3 regions of the Kitasatospora sp. NPDC058032 genome follow, and region 2 is predicted to be linked to each of the others. Evidence: riboswitches for the same ligand, from Rfam matches in the RefSeq annotation. Region 2 holds a riboswitch; each other region holds the start of a gene.

Region 1 (4,280 bases), on a different contig from region 2:
CAATGCCATGTCCACCCGGCGAGTCTAGGACGTGGGGGTCCGCCGGCCCCGGGAGACACCGCTCCCGGGGCCGCTCTGTGCCCGGTTTGTGACACCGGGATGATGATCGTATTGATTATCCGGAATGTCGGGCGCCCGGAACGGACCGTCAGAACGCCGGGTGCTCGCGGGTGTCCAGGTCGGCACGGCCGGCCATCGCGGACGAGGCCTCGGCGTGGAACCGGCGCGGGATCCGGCCCGCCCGGTGGGCCAGCCGGCCCGCCTCGGCGGCGTGCCGCATCGCGTCGGCCATCAGCACCGGGTCCTGGGCGCGGGTGACGGCCGAGGCCAGCATCACCGCGGCGCAGCCCAGCTCCATCGCCAGCGCGACGTCCGAGGCGGTGCCGGCACCGGCGTCCAGGATCACCGGGACGCCCGCGCCCTCCACGATCAGCTGGAAGTTGTGCGGGTTGCGGATGCCCAGACCGGAGCCGATCGGCGAGCCCAGCGGCATGATCGCCGCGCAGCCGACGTCCTCCAGCTTGCGGGCCAGCACCGGGTCGTCGTTGGTGTACGGCAGCACCGTGAAGCCGTCGTCGACCAGGGTCTCGGCGGCGTCCAGCAGCTCGATCGGGTCCGGCAGCAGGGTCCGCTCGTCGGCGATCACCTCCAGCTTCACCCAGTCGGTGCCGAGCGCCTCGCGGGCCAGCCGGGCGGTCAGCACGGCCTCGCCGGCGGTGAAGCAGCCGGCCGTGTTGGGCAGCACCCGGATGCCGTTGCGGCTCAGCACGTCCAGCACCGAACCCTGGGTGCCGGCGTTCACCCGGCGCATCGCCACGGTGGTCAGCTCGGTGCCGGAGACCCGCAGCGCCTGCTCCAGGACCTCCAGGCTGGGGGCGCCGCCGGTGCCCATGATCAGCCGGGAGGAGAAGGACGTCCCGGCGATGGTGAGAAGGTCGTCGGCCATCGGTCAGCCTCCCTGGACGGCGGTGAGGATCTCGATCCGGTCGCCCGCCGACAGCGGCGTGCGCGGCCACTCGGCGCGCGGCACCACGGCCTCGTTCAGGGCGGCGGCGACGCCGGAGTGCGCCTGGCTGAGGGTGGCGACCACCTCGGCGAGGGTGGTCGCGGCGGGCACCTCGCGGGGCTCGCCGTTGACGCTCAGGGGGATGTCGCTGGTGCGGGGGCTCATGCCGGGACCTTCGTGAATCGGGTGGGGGAGAACGGGTGGGCGAGCTCCGGCAGGGTGCCGGTGGCCAGGTAGTCGGCCAGCAGGTCGCCGGTGACGGGCGTCAGCAGGACGCCGTTGCGGTAGTGGCCGGTGGCGGCGACCAGGCCGGGCAGCGCGGTCGGGCCGAGCAGCGGCGCGTTGTCCGGCGAGCCGGGGCGAAGCCCTGCGCCGGTCTCCACCAGTGGCAGTTCGGTGATGCCGGGGACCAGCTCGTGCGCGTCGCGCAGCAGCTCGTACACCCCGCCGGCGGTGACCGTGGTGTCGTGGCCCTGCTCCTCGGTGGTCGCGCCGACCACCAGCTCGCCGTTCTCGCGCGGCACCAGGTAGAGGTGGCCGCCGCGGACCACGGCCCGCACGTTGCGGGAGAGGAAGGGCCGGTACGCCTCGGGCACCCGCAGCCGCAGCACCTGCCCCTTGACCGGGCGGATCGCCGGCAGCACGCCCGGGGGCAGGCCGGGCAGCAGGTGGCTGCGCGAGCCGGCCGCGAGCACGATCCGGTCGGCGGTGACGCTCTCGCCGGTGGCCAGCCGGGCGCCGGTCGCGCGGTCGTGCTCGACCAGCAGCTCGGTGGCCTCGGTGCGGTGCACCACCACGCCGGCCCGCTCGCACGCGTGCAGCAGGGCCTCGGCCAGCCGGCGGCCGTCCACCTGGTGGTCGTCGGTGACGTGCAGGCCGCCGCGCACGCCCGGGGCGAGCATCGGCTCCAGCCGGCGGGCCTCGCGGCCGGTGAGCCACTGCGAGTCCAGGCCGAGCCGCTGGTGGAAGGCGTGCAGCTCGCGCAGTTCCGCGCGGTCGTCGGAGTCGAGGGCGACGGCGAGGGTGCCGCACTGCCGGTAGCCGATGTCCCGGCCGCCGCTCGCCTCGGTGAGTTCGGCGGCGAAGGACGCGTACCGCTCGTTGGAGGCCATCCCGAGGCGCAGCAGCGGCTCCTCGCCGTACTGGAGTTCGGTGACCGGGGCGAGCATGCCCGCCGCGACCTGGGCGGCACCGTGGCCGGGCCAGGGGTCGATCAGCAGGACGCGCAGCCCGCGCTGGGCCGCCCGCCAGGCGACGACGAGGCCGATGATCCCACCGCCGATGACCAGCACCTCGGCATGGGCGCCCCGTACCAGGCGTGTCAAAGCTGCTCTCCCTTCGCCGGTATGACCCGGATCAGGTTCGGACGGTCGCGGGCCGTGCCAGCCCGCCTCTCAGCCCGGTGCGCCGGGCTCCCGTGATGGTGCCCCCACCTTAACTCCGGGGGGTGCGCCCCCTGAAGGTGCCCGCGAGAGGGGGCGGGGAAGGGCCTAGGACCTCGGACCCGGGACCGGGCTCAGTACAGTGACGGGCGTGGCTGAGCTGAACGGAACGGGACAGACGGATCGGGTGGTCGTCGTGGGCGCCGGGCTGGCCGGGGCGCAGTGCGCCGCGGTGCTGCGGCGCGACGGCTGGCAGGGGCGGATCACGCTGGTCGGCGAGGAGCCGCACGCGCCGTACGACCGGCCGCCGCTCTCCAAGGACGTCCTGCTCGGCAAGGCCGACAGCACCGCCCTCGACCTCGACTTCGCTGAGCTCGGCGTCGAAGTGCTCACCGGCCGCCGCGCCACCGGACTCACCGCCGGCGGCCCCGGCGGCGCGGGCCTGCTGCACACCGACGCCGGGGACGAACCGTACGACGCGCTGGTGATCGCCACCGGCGCCGAGCCGCGCGCCCTGCCCGGCGCCGAGCGCGCCCACCTGCTGCACACCCTGGACGACGCGCTGGCGCTGCGCGCCCTGCTCCGCCCCGGCCTGCGCCTGGTGCTGGTCGGCGCGGGCTGGATCGGCGCCGAGGTGGCCACCGCCGCCCGGGCGGCCGGCTGCGAGGTGACCGTCGTCGAAGCAGGCCCGGCACCCGTCCCCGGCGCGCTGCCCGCCGAGGTCGGCCGGGCGATGGCCGCCTGGTACGCCGAGGCCGGGGTGGACCTGCGCTGCGGCACCGGTGTCGCCGCCGTCGAACCGGGCGCGGTGCTGCTCGCCGACGGCTCGCACCTGCCCGCCGACGAGGTCGTGGTCGGCATCGGCGCCCGCCCGGCCACCGGCTGGCTGGCCGGCACCGGGGTCGCCCTGGACGCGGCCGGCGCCGTGCTGGTGGACGAGCGGCTGCGCACCACCGTGCAGGGCGTCCTCGCGGCCGGCGACTGCGTCAGCTACCCCTCGGCGCGCTCCGGCGCCCGGCTGACCGTCCAGCACTGGGACCACGCGCTGCAGTCCGGCGAGGCCGTCGCCGCCACCCTGCTCGGAACGGACGCGCCGCCGTACGACCCGGTGCAGTACTTCTGGTCCGAGCAGTTCGGCCGGATGGCGCAGTACGCGGGACGGCACGGGGCGGGCGACGAGCTGCTGTGGCGCGGCTCGCCGTCGGACGCCGGCTGGTCGGTGCTCTGGCTGCGCGACGGCGCCCTGCGGGCGCTGCTCGCGGTCGACCGGCCGCGCGACCTGACCCAGGGACGGCGGCTGATCGAGCGCGGCGCCGTGCTCGACCCGGCCCGCGCGGCCGACCCGGCGGTCCCGCTGAAGTCGGCCCTGGCCGCCGGGTAGCGCCGGGCGGCGGACCCGGTTGGTGCGCGGCGGGCCGCCGAGGTGGCAGTCTGGTGCTTGTGAGTGAGATCGAAGCCAAGATTGAAGCCCTGGTCCCCGCGTGGCTGTACCTCCCCGACATCTCCGAGAAGTGGGGTCTGGTGGTCACCGAGGTCCGCAACATGGTCAAGAAGGGTGACCTGATCGCGGTCCGCCGCGGCCCCAACAAGTCGCTGCAGGTCCCGGCGGCGTTCATCGACGAGACCGGCCCGGTGAAGCACCTGGTCGGCACGGTGACGGTGCTGCGCGACAGCGGGTTCAGCGACGAGGAGATCCTCGAGTGGATGTTCAGCGAGGACCCGTCGCTGCCCGGCACCCCCGTCCAGGCGCTCTGGGAGAACCGGGCCACCGAGGTCAAGCGCCGCGCCCAGGCGATGGCGCTGTGACGGACCGACGGGAGCGGCTCGCCGACGCCCGGCTGTACCTGTGCACCGACGCCCGGCGCGAGCGCGGCGACCTCGCCGAGTTCCTG
Region 2 (4,280 bases):
TGCGGCGATCCCTCGCGCACATTTGACGGCCGTCCACCGTCGGTGCGCGAGAGGTGATTCGACGCTCACCCTGCGTCGTGAAACTGTATGAATTGCGGCAGAAATCGTCGCCGAAAGGTTTGAGTCCCTACCAAGCCGATCAACGGCCGATGGTGGTTGAACGGTTCACCACAGCGGTACCACGTACCCCGCGATTACCACCGGGTCTGCCGGCGGGTCCGGCGACGGCTCCGGGCGACGGCTCCGGTGTCCGGGCTCAGCGGCCGAGCTGGGCCAGGACCTCCGCCGGGCGGTTGGTGATGATCGCCGACACCCCGAGCTCCAGGCAGAGCTCGACGTCGGCCGGCTCGTCCACGGTCCACACGTGCACCTGGTGGCCCAGCTCGCGCAGCCTGGTCACCAACCCCGGCCGGGCCCGCACCAGCTCGATGCCGGGACCGGCGATCCGCGCCCCGCCCGGCAGCGGCGCGCCCGGGCGCAGCCGTCCGCGCAGCACCAGGCCGCGCTCGAACAGGAACACCCGCGGGTACTGCGGCGCGGCCGCCGCCACCCGGGCCAGCGCGAGCGAGGAGAAGCTCATGATCCGGGCGTTGACGCCGTGGCCGCCCGCGCCGCCACCGCCCGCGCCACCGCCACCGCCCGCGCCGCCGATCCCGAACCGGTCCAGCACCCGCAGCAGCTCGGACTCCACCCGGCCGCGGAACCGCACCGGGTGCTTGGTCTCGATCGCGAGGTCCACCGGACGCCCGCAGTCCACCACCAGCTCCAGCAGGCTCTCCAGCCGCAGCACCCCGCGCAGCTCCGGGTCCTCGCTCGGCCGGCCGGTCTTCCAGGCGCCGAAGTCGTGCGCCTCCAGCTCGGCCAGGGTCATCGCGGACACCGTGCCCCGGCCGTCCGAGACCCGGCCGATCCGCCGGTCGTGCACGCAGACCAGCTGCCCGTCGGCGGTCACCCGCACGTCGCACTCCAGGGCGTCCGCCCCCTCGGTGAGCGCCTGGCGGTAGGCGGCGAGGGTGTGCTCGGGAAGGGCGTACGAGGAACCGCGGTGGGCGATCACCTGGACGGGCGGTGCGGTGCGGGCCGTCACGGGCGAGACATCAGGGCTGGTCACGCCGTACACGATAGGCCGCGCAAGTGAAGCGGAGGCGAAGACGGTCCCAACCCGGGGGGGCCGTCTTCGCCTCCGTGTCCGCCTCCGCCTCGGCGCCCGCGGAGCGGGTCAGCGCGCGACGGCGCCGCGGGCCCGGGTGAGCGGGGTGAGCGCCCAGGTGGCCAGGGCCGGCACCAGGAAGCCGAACAGCGAGGCCGAGGTCCACTCCTGCGGGGTGAAGTGCAGCGCCTCCTGCGCGGAGGTCCAGAGGTCCGTCCACCAGCCGGCCACCGCGGTCGGCGCGATCAGCTGGTAGGTGGCGAAGCCCAGCGCCCACGGCAGCAGCATCAGCCAGCGGGACGGCGCGTCGGCGGAGAGGTCCCAGCCGCGCCGCCCGGCGCCGAGGAAGTAGTCGACCGCCAGCACCGCGAACATCGGCACGAAGACCGAGCCGATCAGCCCCAGGAAGGCGTAGTAGGAGTCGGTGAACGCGGTGATCTGCAGCGCGAGCACGGTGATCAGCACACCGGTGCCGCCCGTCAGCACCCGGCGGTCGACCTTCGGCAGCAGGTTGTGGATCGACATCGCGGTCGAGTAGACGTTGGCGAAGGACTGGTCGGTCTCGCGCAGCACCAGCACCAGCAGGAACAGCCAGCCGGCCCAGACGCCCAGGAAGGAGTCGAAGATCCGCTCCGGGTTCCCGTCCGCCTGCAGCAGCGCCATCAGCCCGAGCACGTAGCACCAGACCTGCGCCATCGTGTAGCCGGAGAAGCTGCCCCAGAACGCCGAGCGCGGGGTGCGCGAGTGCCGGGTGTAGTCGGCGGCGAGCGGTACGAAGGAGATCGACACCGCGATCATCGAGTCCGTCGCCCGCAGGAAGCCGTGCCAGTTGCCGGCACCCGGGTCCGGCACGCCGTGCCGGCCGAGCTGGACGGTGAAGTACACCATCGCGACCGCCACCGCGGCGGCGACGAAGCGGCGCAGCACCGCGATGGCGCCGAGCGGCCAGATGGTCAGCGCGGTGGTCAGCGCGCCGGCCAGCACCACGAAGACCCAGCGGTAGCCCTCGGTGCCGGTCACGGTCTGCGCGCCGAGCGCGATCGTCAGCAGCTCGTAGACGCCCCAGCCGATGCACTGGACGATGTTGAGCACCGTCGGCACGTAGGACAGCCGGGTGCCGAACAGGCCGCGCAGGTTCGCCATGGCGGGCGCGCCGGTCCGCGCGCCGATCAGCGCGGCCACACCGAGCATCGCGGTGCCGACCACGGTGCCGGCCACGATCGCGGTCACCGCGGCGGCCAGCGACAGCTCCTCGCCCTCGGCGCCGAGCACGGTCGCGGCGGTGGTGAAGCCGATCAGCGAGACGCCGAGGTTCATCCAGAGCGCGAAGTGGTCGCGGAAGCCGAGCGTGCGGGGCGGCTCGGTGTCCAGCACCAGCGGCGCCTCGGTGCGGGCCGGGGGCTCCAGGACGGCGGTGGCCGTCCGCGCGGTGTCCCCGTCGGGGGAACCGGGAGCGGTGCCCGCGGCGTCCTGCGGCGGGGGGACGTTCCGGGACGCGGGCGCGCCGGAGGACGAGGATGACGAAGCGGACGGCATGGCCGATTTCTCCCTACGCCGGCATTACCCGGACAGGTTCCGGCGGTCTGCGCCCCCTCGACAGCCGCCCACGAGCTCCGTGGCGTACGGTCGACCGGCGCACTCTCAGCCTGGTCGGTCCAAGCTCCCGCGTGTCAGTTCGGAGCGACAGGCTAGTCGCCGTCGGGGGGAACGCCAAGACGGGTCGTGTCGGGTACGGCGCTTCGGCGGCCGTCTGGCCCGGCTAAGGATTCTTATGAGTTCTTCAGAAGGGTCCTTACGGCAATCGAATCGGGTGTGCGAAAAACTATGGTTGTTGGTCCTGTCAGCTATGGAGGTCGTCCGTGAGCACCGAGCGCGAGGTTGGGTCCACCGGGCCGCAGGGGGAGCAGCCCTCCGGCGGCCAGGGGGTGGTGGGTTCCGCTTCTGACGGTCCGGCGTTGCCGTCTGCGGCCGGCCCCGCCCCCGCTTCTGCACCGACGCCCGCAGTCGACCAGCCGCCCCAGCCGCCCGCCGAGGGGGGCTCCGGCGGGTTCACGCCCACGCTGGCGTTCGGCAAGGTCGGCGCCCCGGAGGCACCCGCCGCGCCGGCCCCGGCCGCCGAGCCCGGGTACCTGGACGCGCCGCCGCCGGTCCTGCCGCCCGCCGCCCCCGCGGCCCCGGCCGCGCAGGCCCCCGCCCCGTACGGCGACAACCCGTACGCCACCCCGGCCCCGGGCACGCCGGTGCCCCCGGCGCCCGTCGCGCACGACCCGTTCGCCGCCCCAGGCGCCCCGCAGGCCCCTGGCGCGACCGGCCAGCACCACCACCCGTTCGGCGCCGGCCAGCCGCTCGGCGGCTGGGGCACCGCCCACGACATCACCCCGGGCGCGCCCGGGGCCCCCGGTGGTCCCGGCGGCCCGCTCGGCTACCCGGGCGAGTACCCCGGCGCGCCGGTCCCCGGCGGCCCGCGCAAGAAGCGCGGCGGCCTGATCGCCCTGGTCGCGGCCGTCGCCCTGGTGGCCGGCGTGGCCGGCGGCGCGGTCGGCGTGTCCGTCGCCGACCGCGACGGCAAATCGGTGAGCGCCAAGGCCGACCGCAGCTCCACCACCGTCCAGGCCAACAACACCCAGAAGAACGAGCCCGCCCCGGGCTCGGTCGCCGGCATCGCGCAGAAGGCGCTGCCCAGCGTCGTCACCATCAAGGCCCAGGGCAACGGCGAGTCCGGCACCGGCACCGGCTTCGTCTTCGACACCGAGGGCCACATCCTCACCAACAACCACGTGGTCGCGCCCGCCTCCAGCGGCGGCAAGCTGACCGTCAAGTTCGCCGACGGCAGCTCCTACGGCGCCTCCGTGCTGGGCCGCGCCGAGGGCTACGACGTCGCCGTCATCAAGCTCGACAACCCGCCCAAGGAGAAGCTGACGCCGCTTCCGCTGGCCGACTCCGACAAGGTCAACGTCGGCGACTCCACCATCGCCATCGGTGCCCCGTACGGCCTGGAGTCCACCGTCACCACCGGCATCGTCAGTGCCAAGGACCGCCCGGTCGCCTCCGGCGACGAGACCGGCGCGCAGGCCTCCTACATGAACGCGCTGCAGACCGACGCCTCCATCAACCCCGGCAACTCCGGCGG
Region 3 (4,280 bases), 360 kb from region 2:
CCTTTGAATATAGCAGCGTCCGACCAGGACCGAGCCGGAGAACACCGGACGCCGCCCCCGAAGGTCAGCCTCCGGGAGCGGCGTCTGCCACGACCGCGTGCGTGCGTCAGTCCGCCAGCGGGAGGTAGACCTTGTTGCCCTGGGCCGCGAACTCGGCGGACTTCTCAGCCATGCCCGCCAGGGCCTCGGCGTCGAAGTCGCTCTGGACCGCGGAGGAACCGTCGCCGTGCTCGTCACGGATCTTTTGACTGATCTTCATCGAGCAGAACTTCGGGCCGCACATCGAGCAGAAGTGGGCGGTCTTGGCGGGCTCGGCGGGGAGGGTCTCGTCGTGGAAGGCGCGGGCCGTCTCCGGGTCGAGGGCCAGGTTGAACTGGTCCTCCCAGCGGAACTCGAAGCGGGCGTCGGAGAGGGCGTCGTCCCAGGCCTGGGCGCCGGGGTGACCCTTGGCGAGGTCGGCGGCGTGGGCGGCGATCTTGTAGGTGATGACGCCGGTCTTCACGTCGTCGCGGTTGGGCAGGCCCAGGTGCTCCTTGGGGGTGACGTAACAGAGCATCGCGGTGCCCCACCAGGCGATCATCGCGGCGCCGATGCCCGAGGTGATGTGGTCGTAGCCGGGCGCTACGTCGGTGGTGAGCGGGCCCAGGGTGTAGAAGGGGGCCTCGTCGCAGATCTCCTTCTGGAGATCCATGTTCTCCTTGATCTTGTGCATCGGGACGTGGCCCGGGCCCTCGATCATCACCTGCACGTCCCTGGCGCGGGCGATCCGGCCCAGCTCGCCGAGGGTCTGCAGTTCGGCGAACTGGGCCTCGTCGTTGGCGTCGGCGATCGAGCCGGGGCGCAGGCCGTCACCGAGCGAGAAGGTGACGTCGTAGCGGGCGAGGATGTCGCAGAGTTCCTCGAAGTTGGTGTAGAGGAAGTTCTCCCGGTGGTGCGCCAGGCACCAGGCGGCCATGATCGAGCCGCCGCGCGAGACGATGCCGGTCTTGCGGCGGGCGGTCAGCGGCACGTAGCGCAGCAGCACGCCGGCGTGCACGGTCATGTAGTCGACGCCCTGCTCGCACTGCTCGATGATCGTGTCGCGGTAGACCTCCCAGCTCAGCTCCTCGGCCTTGCCGTCGACCTTCTCCAGCGCCTGGTAGAGCGGCACGGTGCCGATCGGCACGGGGGAGTTGCGCAGGATCCACTCGCGGGTGGTGTGGATGTTGCGGCCGGTGGAGAGGTCCATGACGGTGTCGGCGCCCCAGCGGGTGGCCCAGGTCATCTTCTCCACCTCCTCCTCGATCGAGGAGGTGACGGCGGAGTTGCCGATGTTGGCGTTGATCTTCACCAGGAAGTTGGTGCCGATGATCGCCGGCTCGACCTCGGGGTGGTTCACGTTGACCGGGATGACGGCGCGGCCACGGGCGACCTCGTCGCGGACGAACTCGGGCGCCAGGCCCTCGCGCAGGGCGACGAACTCCATCTCGGGTGTGACGACGCCGCGCTTGGCGTACCCGAGCTGGGTGACCGCGGCTCCGTCGCGGCCGCGCAGCGGGCGGCGCGGTCGGCCGGGGAAGACCGCGTCGAGGTTGCGCAGGTCGCCGCCCCGCGGCGAGGTGTGGCGGATGCCGTCGTCCTCGGGGCGCGCCTCGCGGCCGTCGTACTCCTCGACGTCGCCGCGCCGGCGGATCCAGGCGTCGCGCAGGGCGGGCAGGCCGCGCCGCACGTCCGGCTCGTGGTCCGGGTCGGTGTACGGCCCGGAGGTGTCGTACAGCGGGACGGTCTTCCCGTTGGTGAGCACGACCTCGCGGTACGGCACGCGCAGGTCGGGGCGGGACCCCTCGCGGTGGGCCTTGCGCCAGGCCGGGGCCGGGTAGCCGCTGCCCGCGCTGGTGACGGCGTCCCCGGGGCCGGACTGGGGCCGGGCAGACTGCGGCTGTGCCTCAAAGGTGGTCATCGGACCTCAAACTCCCTACGCCGGCATTACCCGGTCAGGTTCCTGCGGTCGACGCAGCCGCCGGTCCGTCCGTCGACGTCCCGTTCAGCGCCCTCTCAGCCCGGTGCTCCGAGCTCCCGCGTCCGCAGGCGGTGTTGCCCGCGCATGACGTCCAACACCGTAGCGAGCCGATCGCCGGAGGTCCAGAGCGGGTCCGGGAGGGGGAACGTCGAGGTCCGGACGGTGAACGGGGGGCGCGGAGCCGCCGCTGCGGGCAGACTGGCTCCGTAGCGGACGAGGCGAGGAGGCCGGCGTGGTCGGGAGCACGGGGCGGGTCACCGGGGCGGTTGGCGCGGGGCTGGTCGGTGAGGTGATGGTGCACGTGCCGGAGCGTCAGGGCACCGAGGCGTTCCTCGCCTACCTGGCGGTGCCGGGCGAGCGGCTGACGGTCGGCACGCCGGTGGTGGTGATCGAGTACCAGCCGCCGAGGACGGTGTACGTGGCGCCGATCGGGCCGTGACACGCCGATGACCCCCCGGTGACGACCTTGTGACGGTCGGTCATGTCACGTCCCTTTCCTCCGGATCGGCCGGGGCGGACAATCCGATTCGGCGCATCTCCTGCGCTCGAAGGGGGAGTTGAACCATGGGACTCATCATCGCCGGGGCAGCCGTCGCGGCACTGATCACCGGAATCACGCTCTTCAAACTCATGTGGCGGGTGGCCGAGCCGAACGAGGCGCTCATCATCTCCGGTTCCCGGCACCGCACCGAGGGGGTCGGCGACGGTCTGGGCTTCCGGATCGTCACCGGGCGCGGCACCCTCGTCACCCCCGGCCTGCAGGGGGTCCGGCGGCTCTCGCTGGACCTCAACGAGGCGGAACTGAACGTCGAGTGCGTCACCACGCAGGGCATCCCGGTCCGGGTGAAGGGCGTGGTGATCTTCAAGGTCGGCGACGACGAGGTCTCGATCGCCAACGCCGCCCGCCGCTTCCTGGACCAGCAGAAACTGATCAGCCAGCGCGTGCACAACGTCTTCGCCGGCCACCTGCGCTCGATCGTCGGCGGGCTCACCGTCGAGGACATGATCCGCGACCGCGAGCGGCTCACCGGCGAGACCCGGGCCGCCTCCGGGCTGGAGATGGAGAAGCTCGGGCTGATCATCGACACCCTGCAGATCCAGGAGATCATCGACCCGACCGGCTACATCAAGAACCTCGCCATCCCGCACGCCGCCGCCGTCCAGCGGGACGCCAGGATCGCCCAGGCCGAGGCGGACCGGCTGGCCACCGAGGCCGAGCAGGAGGCGGCCGCCCGCAAGGCCGAGGCGACCCGCAACAGCGAGATCCAGCAGTCCTCGTACCAGGCCGAGATGGACACCGCCACCGCCCGCGCCCGGCAGGCCGGACCGCTGGCCGACGCCGCCGCCCGGCAGCAGGTGGTGGTCGAGGAGACCCGGGTCGCCGAGTTGGAGGCGCAGCGCAAGGAGCAGCAGCTGCAGATCGACGTGCGCAAGCCCGCCGACGCCCGCGCGTACGACACCCGCACCAGCGCGGAGGCGGCCCGCGACGCGCGGATCTCGGCCGCGCAGGCGCAGGCCCGGGAGACCGAGCTGGCGGCGGCCGCCGAGGCCAGCCGGGTGCGGGTCGCGGCCGAGGCGGACGCCGAGGCCACCCGGGTGCGCGGGCTGGCTCAGGCGGAGGCGACCACGGCGACCGGACAGGCGGAGGCGTCCGCCGCCGAGGCGCGCGGTCTGGCCGACGCCTCGGCGGCGCGGGCGATCGGGCTGGCCCGGGCGGAGGGCATCAAGGCCCGCGCCACCGCCCTCGCCGAGAACCAGGACGCGGTGGTGGCACAGGAGTTGGCGGAGCAGTGGCCGCAGATCGTGCGGGCCGCCGCGGAGTCCTTCGGCAACGTCGAGCACATGGTGCTGCTCAACGGGGCCGACGGGATGGGCGAGTTGTTCGCCAAGGCGCTGGCGATGGGCGGCACCGGGCTCGGGCTGGCCCGCCAGCTGTTGTCCACCGTCGGCCCGGACGGCGCCGCCGCCCCGGCGACCGCCGCCCCGACGGCCGTCCCGGTTCCGGTGGACGCGGTGCCCGTGCCGGCGGACGCGGTGCCGGTGGACGCGGTCCCCGAGGAGGACTGAGCGGTTGGGTAGCCCGGTCCCGCCCGCCTGAGTACCCGTACTCAGGCGGGCGCGGCCGGGCGCGCCGGACGATGGGGCCATGCAACCAGCAGCCATCGCGCGGATCGGCATCACCGCCGCCGGAGCCCAGCTCCCCGCCCGCCGACTGACCTCCCGGCAGCTCCAGGACGAGATCACCGCCGGCGGCCGGCTGAACCTGCCGGAGCGGACCCTG

The links. A riboswitch is a leader RNA that binds a small molecule or an ion and turns the genes downstream of it on or off. The one in region 2 is predicted to bind thiamine pyrophosphate.
Region 1: another riboswitch for thiamine pyrophosphate. It lies ahead of thiO (glycine oxidase ThiO); the one in region 2 lies ahead of ACFVUH_RS07840 (purine-cytosine permease family protein).
Region 3: another riboswitch for thiamine pyrophosphate. It lies ahead of thiC (phosphomethylpyrimidine synthase ThiC); the one in region 2 lies ahead of ACFVUH_RS07840 (purine-cytosine permease family protein).

Annotation. Positions count from the first base shown of each region.
Region 1 covers NZ_JBHVRK010000002.1:434,185-438,464, reverse strand. Annotated here, with positions in the region: gene pknB (Stk1 family PASTA domain-containing Ser/Thr kinase) at 1-9, opposite strand, end outside; gene ACFVUH_RS04900 (thiazole synthase) at 149-946, opposite strand; gene thiS (sulfur carrier protein ThiS) at 950-1,171, opposite strand; gene thiO (glycine oxidase ThiO) at 1,168-2,331, opposite strand; TPP riboswitch at 2,326-2,432, opposite strand; gene ACFVUH_RS04885 (NAD(P)/FAD-dependent oxidoreductase) at 2,540-3,769, shown strand; gene ACFVUH_RS04880 (Rv2175c family DNA-binding protein) at 3,829-4,194, shown strand; gene thiE (thiamine phosphate synthase) at 4,191-4,280, shown strand, end outside.
Region 2 covers NZ_JBHVRK010000004.1:8,026-12,305, reverse strand. Annotated here, with positions in the region: gene ACFVUH_RS07845 (glycerophosphodiester phosphodiesterase family protein) at 257-1,087, opposite strand; gene ACFVUH_RS07840 (purine-cytosine permease family protein) at 1,220-2,686, opposite strand; TPP riboswitch at 2,680-2,827, opposite strand; gene ACFVUH_RS07835 (S1C family serine protease) at 3,010-4,280, shown strand, end outside.
Region 3 covers NZ_JBHVRK010000004.1:370,212-374,491, reverse strand. Annotated here, with positions in the region: gene thiC (phosphomethylpyrimidine synthase ThiC) at 107-1,939, opposite strand; TPP riboswitch at 1,935-2,069, opposite strand; gene ACFVUH_RS09505 (hypothetical protein) at 2,232-2,438, shown strand; gene ACFVUH_RS09500 (flotillin family protein) at 2,564-4,066, shown strand; gene ACFVUH_RS09495 (ketoacyl-ACP synthase III) at 4,146-4,280, shown strand, end outside.